DNA from 2 places in the Bacillus sp. BSL6 genome. Region 1 is predicted to be linked to the other one. Evidence: riboswitches for the same ligand, from Rfam matches in the RefSeq annotation. Region 1 holds a riboswitch; the other holds the start of a gene.

Region 1 (4,427 bases):
TATTTCCCCATACTAACGCATGAAGCTGCGGCAATACTTTTGCATTATTCATTTCTTTGCAGTTAACCGCTTTTTCAATAAGCCACTCATACTTATCTAATAGCTTTTTAATCAACATCGCATCATCCACAGTTTTTGTATCATCATTTCCTACTTGTAAGAAAAATGGCACATCTGGATAACGTTCGTGCATCTTAACTGCATACTCAAAATCATAATCGTCAAATACTACTACCTTTAAGCTAATATCTTTTCCTGCTAGCTTCTGAATTACATCATCTAACTTCTGAAAATCAGTATTCATCGTCGAACTCGGTGGTTTTGGAGAAATCGTTATTTCATCAATTTCAAGTAACCAATCTTGCCATTTGCTCCCTTGCGTTTCGATTGCCGTTCGCATTCCATTCTCTTTTAATATAGAAAGAAGAAACTCAATATTTTTCAGCAATGCCGGATTTCCACCTGAAATCGTAACATGAGAAAAATTTTCGCCGCCAATTTCTACAAGCTCATTCCAAACGTCTTCTGCTGTCATCTGTCTAATTTGATCTTTAGCCGATCCATCCCACGTAAAAGCAGAATCACACCAAGCACAGCTATAATCACAGCCAGCTGTACGGATAAACATCGTCTTTTGTCCTACAACCATTCCTTCACCTTGAATAGTCGGACCAAATATTTCTAAGACCGGAATTTTACTCATCGAGCATCCACTCCCGTCTTACTTCCGCATAACTAGTTGGCGTCTCAAACAGACGAACAAATTCAACACGAGCTCCTTTATATTCGTTCGCACGATTATCTTTTGTTAACGCCTCTGCCATCTTTTCATAAATCCAAACGACCATATTTTCAGCAGTTGTATTCATCGCTGGTAACGTTTCGTTTAAATAACGATGATCTAAATAAATTTCTATTTCATTCTTCCAAATTTCTTTTATATCTCCAAAGTCAATTGCAAGACCGATTTCATTTACATATCCACTAATCCCAAATACAACTTTATATGTGTGACCATGTAAGTTTTTACATTTCCCTTCATAACAGTGTAAATGGTGTGCTGCATCAAATGTAAATTCCTTGCTGACCATTACTCTTTTATTATGATATTTGAGCTGTTTACGCTGAATATCCTTGTCCATTTTTTGCAAATTTTCTACGATGCGAAATCCAAAGAAATTATCCATTAGTTGCTCGCTCCTTCGCGTTCTTGTAGGTACGTATCTAATCCTGCTTTACGAAGTTGACATGCTGGACATTCACCGCAACCATCACCAATGATTCCGTTATAACATGTTAATGTTTTTTCTCGAACAAACTCGAATGCTCCAAGTTCATCTGATAATTTCCATGTTTCCGCTTTATCAATCCACATAAGTGGTGTATGAATCACAAACGGATAATCCATGGATAAATTTAAAGTAACGTTTAACGATTTCACAAACACGTCACGGCAATCTGGATAACCACTAAAATCAGTTTCACATACACCCGTTACAATATGACGTGCTCCAACTTGTTTTGCTAATACAGCAGCAAATGATAAGAATAGTAAATTTCGTCCATCTACAAACGTCGATGGTAATTCCCCTTCTTCATGTGTAATCTCCATATCCGTTCTCGTTAACGCATTTGGAGCAAGTTGATTTAATAGACTCATATCTAGTACCGTATGTTTAATTCCTAGCTCTTTTGCAATTTCCGCTGCACAATCAATTTCTAACTTATGACGTTGATTGTAATTAAACGTTACAGCCTCTACTTCTGCAAACTGCTCCATTGCCCAAAATAAACATGTCGTACTATCTTGTCCTCCACTAAAAACAACAACTGCCTTTTCTTTTTTCATTTCACTCATTCTCCTTCTCTACTACGAATAAGAAGAAAGAACGTTCTTGAACTGTCACAATAAAAAAACAAAACAATACCTAAAGATATTGTTGTTTCCATAGTTTTTTATAGAGGGAGTTCGCGAACCTCTCCCGTGCATTGCACGGAATTCCTTCTTTCATTGACAAAGCTTATTGTAACATATTGTATACTACCAGAAAAAATTTCTGATTTTTCCGCTATTTCTCATTTCATTTCTTTCATTTTATAGTATGATTAATTTACTATAAGAAGAGAGGAGGCATCCCACTGAAATCCTTTATTATTTATCTCTTTCTAAATATATTATTCATCCTTGTTACAATGCTCGTATACCATTTATTTTGGAATCAAAAAGGGAAACGCTCTCCTAAATTAAATTCAGCTATATTTATTGTATTATGCTGCCTCGTTACTATACTATGTATCACTTTCGCAGCAAAAACAAATTATGGATTTCAATTTGATATGCGTCATATCGTATTAGTTGTCGGTACATTAACCGGAGGTCCTATTGCTGGTGGATCAATATTAGTTGTATTAAATATATATCGCTTCTTATTAGGAGGAATAGGTGTTTTCCCATCGCTTATCGGTTCTATCCTTCTATTTATTGTTCTACTATTTACATACAAATTTTTCAATCGAACTTCTAATCGTATAAAAATAATACTCGCTATTATATATAGTCTCACATACGGATTGAGTTGGATACCTTTCTTCCTTTCAAAGGTTACAAATAAGACTGATTATATACCACATATTATTGTGTATGAGTTATGTACGATACTTGGTACGATTCTTATTTTATATTTACTACACATATTACAAACTCAAGTTCGTCTCCAAAACGAACTTATGAATGCTGAAAAATTTCATTTAATTGGCGAAATGGCAGCGTCCATCTCTCATGAGATTCGCAATCCGTTAACTTCAACAAAAGGATTTTTACAACTTTTGCAGTCAGGTACATGCACTGAGCAAGAGCGAAAATTATATATTGACATAGCCATCAACGGAATCGAACAAGCAAATCACGTTCTTACAGATTATTTAACCTTTGCAAAACCAAGTATTGAAAAAGAACAAACATTACAGTTAGAAGAAGAACTACTGCATGCATTATCGTTAATTACACCGCTTGCTAATTTAACAAATGTGCGTACACATTATATAAAGCAAAGTACTTCTTTTTTTATCGCGGGAGAAAAACAAAAACTAAATCAATGTTTGTTAAATATTTTAAAAAACTGCATTGAGGCCATGCCAAAAGGCGGTGATCTTTATTTCACATTAGTTCCTGATCATAAACATATTCAATTATATATAAAAGATACAGGAGTTGGTATGGATCAAGAACAAGTAAAACGTCTTGGATCCCCTTTCTATTCAACAAAAGAAAAAGGTACTGGTCTTGGAATGATGGTCGTATTCAGTGTTGTGCAAGCTATGAACGGAAAAATTGATATTATAAGTGAAAAAGGTACAGGTACAACTTTCTTATTAACTTTTCCACTCATACAAAAAACGTGATGAAATACTCATCACGTTTTTTCTGTTCCTTCAACTAATTCAGCAAAAGCTTTCACTTTTCCATGTGGTTTTTGATTTTCTTTACGTGCTTTCCAAGCGCGCTCTTCTTCTTTCTTTTTATTGGACATACTTTTCAACTCCTTCTTTTCTTTCTCTCTGTAGTATTCCAAAATAAGAAGAAAAACTATGCACATATGAAAAAGAAGTGGTCTCCCACTTCTTCCTAATTATCGCTGTAAAATTGCGTGTTTCGCTTCTTTTAACTGCGTAAGATGTCTTTGTTCATGCAAATCAAGAAATTGAACCCACTGATATAAATTCAGATCATTAAAAACAGGATGCTTTAACCCATTTTCAAATAGGTCTTTTTCATCTATAACGCTATGAAGCGCATGTAATAGTTCTTGTCGTGAATGTTCTAGTAATTGGATTCCTTGCTGTTTTTTCATTAGCGTTTCTGTTGGTTTCATTTGCTGAGGAGCTTCTCGTTTATGTGTGCGATCCAGCGTAAGTTGGAGGTCTTTAAATGGAGTCGTGTTTCTTTCATTTTTTTGTAAGGCATATACAAGGGCAGACGTGACAGATTGTTCAACTAAATGCAAGTGATGCAAAATTTGAATAATACTCCATTTATCACGACGTGGCTTTACATTCACTTCTGTATCATTTAACATTTCAATTTCTGACAATAGCGTGCTTCGGGTAGACTGTAATGAGTTCACTAAACTTTCTAAACTCACATCCATATTAGATTGAAGCATACTTCTTTCCCCCCTTTTGTTGGTGAAAAGAGGCGCTCCTTATTAGAAACACCTCTTTAGTATTCTGAATTTTCTTTTATTATCTCATCATTTTCTCATTATGTCGATGTTAAACATGTGAAAAAAAGCGCATGTTTTTTACAATTTTGTGTCGTCAATTGCTTGTAGCCATGCTTCAATTTCTGTAATAACACTTTTCACACAGCCTTCAGTAAATGGTGATGTTAAATTGGCAACTTCTACTAATTCCAAGAATGATTTACT
Region 2 (4,427 bases), 230 kb from region 1:
AAGGCAGCAAAAACGGGCTCCATTGCGAAAATAATAGCTACTCTCGTTGGAGATGTATGTTTTTGTGCTGACGTTTGGATGAAAAAAGCAATGGATGTCGCGAATAGGGAAGTTAGAAATAGCGCAAATAAAAAGGAAGAATTCGTCCATAGTGCTACTGAAAATAATTTTTCCCAATCTTCAAACAAAAAGGCGCAAATAGAAGAAAACAGTCCGACAGCCAATACTTGCGATGTACTTAACAATAAAGGTGATATTTTTTTAGAGAAGAAGCCGTTAACGAGAATATGAGCAGCGAAAGCAACTGCACAACCGAGAACGAGTATATCTCCAATGTTTAATTGAAAAGAATCACCAGCCGTTAATAAGTATAAACCTGCTGTTGCTACCGCAATGCCAATTACGATAAAAATAGTAGCTTTTTGTTTTAAAAAAATAAAAGACAAGATTGGTACCATAACGATACTAAGCCCTGTTAAGAAACCAGCTTTTGAAGAAGTTGTATAAAGTAAGCCGAATGTTTGTAAGACGTAGCCAACGCATAAAAAGAACCCAACGATTAATCCAGCGAGACTACTCTGTTTTATATGTTGTTTTGAAGCTTTTTTTGAGAAAAGTATTTGAACGAATAATAAAATAATTCCAGCGAATAAAAAGCGAATACCATTAAAAGTAAATGGGCCAACGAAAGACATAGCATTTTGAACGACGACAAACGTAGCTCCCCAAATAAAAGAGACAAATAGTAAAGCGAGAGGAGCAATCCAATCTTTTTTCACACTCATACCCCCGTTAATTTTGTAAGATAGCTTTTCTAGCTAACTCATCAGCAACTTTATTTTGACTACTTGGAATCCACTTAATAAAAAAGAGATCGAAACTTTTTATGTACTGCAGTGCTTCCTCTAATAGTGGTGCAAACATTTTATTTTTTGCGTATTCTTTTTCAACAGCTCGCTCGACAAGTTGCGAATCTGTACGAAAAGAGACAATGTTATAATTATGCTCCGTGCAATATTTTAATGCCGCGAGTAATGCGTGGTATTCTGCTTCATGGTTGGACATTGTCCCAAGGGGCAATGATAATTGTACAGCTGGTTGAACCCCTTTAATAAATACTCCTGCACCAGAAGGACCAGGATTTCCTTTTGATGCACCATCAATATATACTTCAATCAAAATGAGAAACCTCCAAATGATAAGATGATCCCCTACTTATATGTTTTTTTGCAGTAGGGGATAGGGCAATTAGCCGATTGTAATACTATAACGACATGTAAATGTTTCATTCGCTTGTAAAGATTGAATTCCTTTTTTTTCCTTGAAATCTTTTGCTGGATTTACTTCATCAGCTATTCCGTACCAAGGTTCGATACATAGGAAAGGTGCGTTCTCGCCTGGTGTCCATACGCCGACAAATGGGAATCCGTCAAATTCTACTTTTACAAATTTATTATGTTTATGAGAACGAATAGAGATTTCATCCGTATTCATATTTTCAAAAATAAGCGCATCGTTTTTAAATAGATCATATGTAAGTGGTAATTCATTCGTACTTTCAGCGATTAATTGCTTTTTATTTGAAAGGTAAGGTCCTTCTAATACACTTGTTTCTAAGCGTTCAGAACCATTAAATGATAGATGGTAATCTGTAAATGATTCGTCTTCTAATAACGGGAAATTGAAACCAGGATGCGCCCCGATTGAGAAGAACATCTCTTTTGAAGTAGGGTTATTTACTTCGTATGTTACATGAACGATTTGTCCGTCTAGCTCATAAGAAACGAGTAATTCGAATTCGTATGGGTATTTTTTTAATGTTTCTTCATTACTAGTAACGATATAAGTGATTTTCGTTTCACTTTGTTCTTTTACAGTGAATGTAAGATCACGAGCAAAGCCGTGTTGTGTTAAAGAATAAGGCTTACCATCTACGTAGTATGTATTATCTACTAATCGGCCGACGATAGGGAATAAAATTGGTGCACGGCGTCCCCAATAAGTAGAATCACCTTGCCATAAGTATTCTGTATTGTCTTCTTTTAAGCGAACGCTTTGTAATTCTGCACCTTTGTCGGATATGGAAACGATCACTTTTTCGTTTTGAATTGTTGCAGTCATGAAGTAAAACCTCCTAAATCTTTCATATATTTCATTATACGTTGTCTAAAAGAAAAAAGGTAGTTCATGATAGGAATCTATTGACGAAAGGGGGGCTACCGCGTAAAATATAATCTTGTTGCTTAAAAAACGAATAACGTGGTTCGAAACCATCCCACGTAAAAAAACTAAGGAGATTTTGTCATGAATATTAGAACATTAGTCGGTAATGGTATTTTAGCGGCATTATATATTGCTGTTTCTATGCTTATTCAGCCATTTGGCTTTACGAATGTACAGTTTCGTATTTCAGAGATGTTTAATCATCTCGTTGTATTTAATAAGAAAGCAATTTACGGAATTGTATTAGGTGTATTTTTAACGAATCTCTTTTTCTCACCTATGATCGCTTACGATTTAGTATTTGGAGTAGGGCAATCTATTCTTGCATTAGTTGCAACGATTATTTCTATGCGATTTATTAAAGGTGTTTGGGCTCGTATGATTTTTAATACAGTTATTTTTACAATTACAATGTTTATGATTGCAATTGAACTTCATCTTGCATTTGATTTACCATTCATGTTGACTTGGTTAACATGTGCAATCGGTGAATTTGTTGTTATGGCGATTGGTATGCCTGTAATGTACTGGATTAATAAACGAGTACAATTTGAAAGATTTATGTAATAGATGAAAGAGCTATTCCTATAGGGATAGCTCTTTTTTACATGTGATTATATTGAATATAATTCTGTGACTCTTGATAAAATATAATAAAATAAAGTGAGGCTTTCATTAGCTGGATACATATAAGAAGTCTTACATAAGGGGAATCTAGTATGAAATATAAAATTCATTGGTTGTATAAAACAAAGCGCGGTTTGCAGACGGAATTAACGACAGATTATATGAACATAGAAGAAGCACTTCAATTTGCGGAGGATTTCGAGAAAACAGGAAGAGTGAAGGAATTATTATTTTACGATGAAATGGATACAGAATGGTTATTAAAGGAAATAAAAAAGCTGAGTAAACAAGTGGAGGAAGAACCCCAAGAAATACTCGTTTATTTTGATGGTGGTTATGATGTACAGACGAAAGAAGCTGGGGTAGGTATATGTGTATACTATAAAAAAGGAAATGCAAAATACCGAATTCGCCGTAATGCATATATAGAAGGCATATATGATAATAATGAAGCGGAATACGCATCATTACTATATAGCATGAATATACTCGAGGAATTAGGGATTAAGTATGAAGCAGTTACACTTCGCGGGGATTCTCAAGTTGTACTGCAACAATTGGCCGGGGAATGGCCTTGTTATGATGAACATTTAAATCATTATTTAGACCAAATTGAGCAAAAAGCGAAGCAAATGAAATTAAAACTTGTATGTGAGCCAATCTTTAGAAAACAAAATAAAGAAGCACATCAATTAGCAACGCAAGCATTAGAAGGAACAGTCATTGATAGTCATAAAGAAATAACCGAATAGAGAGGTGCAACGGTGGATAAAAAGCAACTCATTACAGAGGTAAATGACTTATTAGAAACGTATTGTGAAGGATGTTTTTTGCGAGAACATAATCGAAAGACAAATAGTAAGTATTATGCTCATTCATTTTGTATCAGGCAATGTACAGTTGGAGAAACATTGAAAAAGTATGGGGAACAGTTGTCATGAAAAAACATCCAGAGAAAATTCTCTGGATGTTTTTTAGTGTCTTGCTTCGTTTAGTTGATGCTCACATTTATTTAATTTCTTTTCCTCGTTCATTAAAAATGGCTCATCTAAATCAGTTGCAACAGATTTCATAATTTCAAGCTGAGAGCGAGCTGCTTCTACAGCAGTAGTAGCGTGTTCTAATGTATCTGGATCCATTGAAATTGTTGCTGATCCCACCATTTTTTGTGCTGTTTCTACACGGAATTTCACTTCTTCAAAATCATTTACTTCTGATCCCATTGTTACTGCCTCCTTTGTATATTGCGCATTTCACATAGTTTTTGCTCTGTAAAACGGAAATATACAAAGGAATAACAAAGGAATAACAAAGGAGGTTACCAAGTAAGGTAACCTCCTGTTATATGTTGGATTAAAGTTTTACTACGTTAGCAGCTTGAGGTCCGCGGTTTCCTTCAGTGATATCAAAAGATACTTCTTGACCTTCTTCTAAAGCTTTGTAGCCTTCGCCTTGAATCGCAGAGAAATGTACGAATACATCGTCAGCGCCTTCCATTTCGATAAATCCAAAACCTTTTTCGTTGTTAAACCATTTTACTTTTCCTTGCATGTTACAATTCCTCCTAAAAACATTTG

What was found. A riboswitch is a leader RNA that binds a small molecule or an ion and turns the genes downstream of it on or off. The one in region 1 is predicted to bind preQ1.
Region 2: it holds a riboswitch for preQ1, as region 1 does, so the genes downstream of both, RCJ96_RS06875 (QueT transporter family protein) here and queC (7-cyano-7-deazaguanine synthase QueC) in region 1, are expected to answer to the same signal.

What each region holds. Positions count from the first base shown of each region.
Region 1 is NZ_JAVGCW010000002.1:365,578-370,004, forward strand. Features, by position in the region: gene queE (7-carboxy-7-deazaguanine synthase QueE) at 1-703, opposite strand, end outside; gene queD (6-carboxytetrahydropterin synthase QueD) at 696-1,187, opposite strand; gene queC (7-cyano-7-deazaguanine synthase QueC) at 1,187-1,849, opposite strand; PreQ1 riboswitch class I at 1,943-1,986, opposite strand; gene kinB (sporulation sensor histidine kinase KinB) at 2,194-3,402, shown strand; gene RCJ96_RS08145 (DUF6254 family protein) at 3,414-3,530, opposite strand; gene RCJ96_RS08150 (DinB family protein) at 3,630-4,163, opposite strand; gene RCJ96_RS08155 (M3 family oligoendopeptidase) at 4,302-4,427, opposite strand, start outside.
Region 2 is NZ_JAVGCW010000002.1:132,017-136,443, reverse strand. Features, by position in the region: gene RCJ96_RS06890 (DMT family transporter) at 1-779, opposite strand, end outside; gene RCJ96_RS06885 (reverse transcriptase-like protein) at 793-1,179, opposite strand; gene RCJ96_RS06880 (aldose 1-epimerase family protein) at 1,249-2,121, opposite strand; PreQ1 riboswitch class I at 2,254-2,298, shown strand; gene RCJ96_RS06875 (QueT transporter family protein) at 2,305-2,790, shown strand; gene RCJ96_RS06870 (ribonuclease H family protein) at 2,943-3,602, shown strand; gene RCJ96_RS06865 (zinc-finger domain-containing protein) at 3,615-3,791, shown strand; gene RCJ96_RS06860 (DUF2564 family protein) at 3,825-4,073, opposite strand; gene cspB (cold shock-like protein CspB) at 4,204-4,401, opposite strand.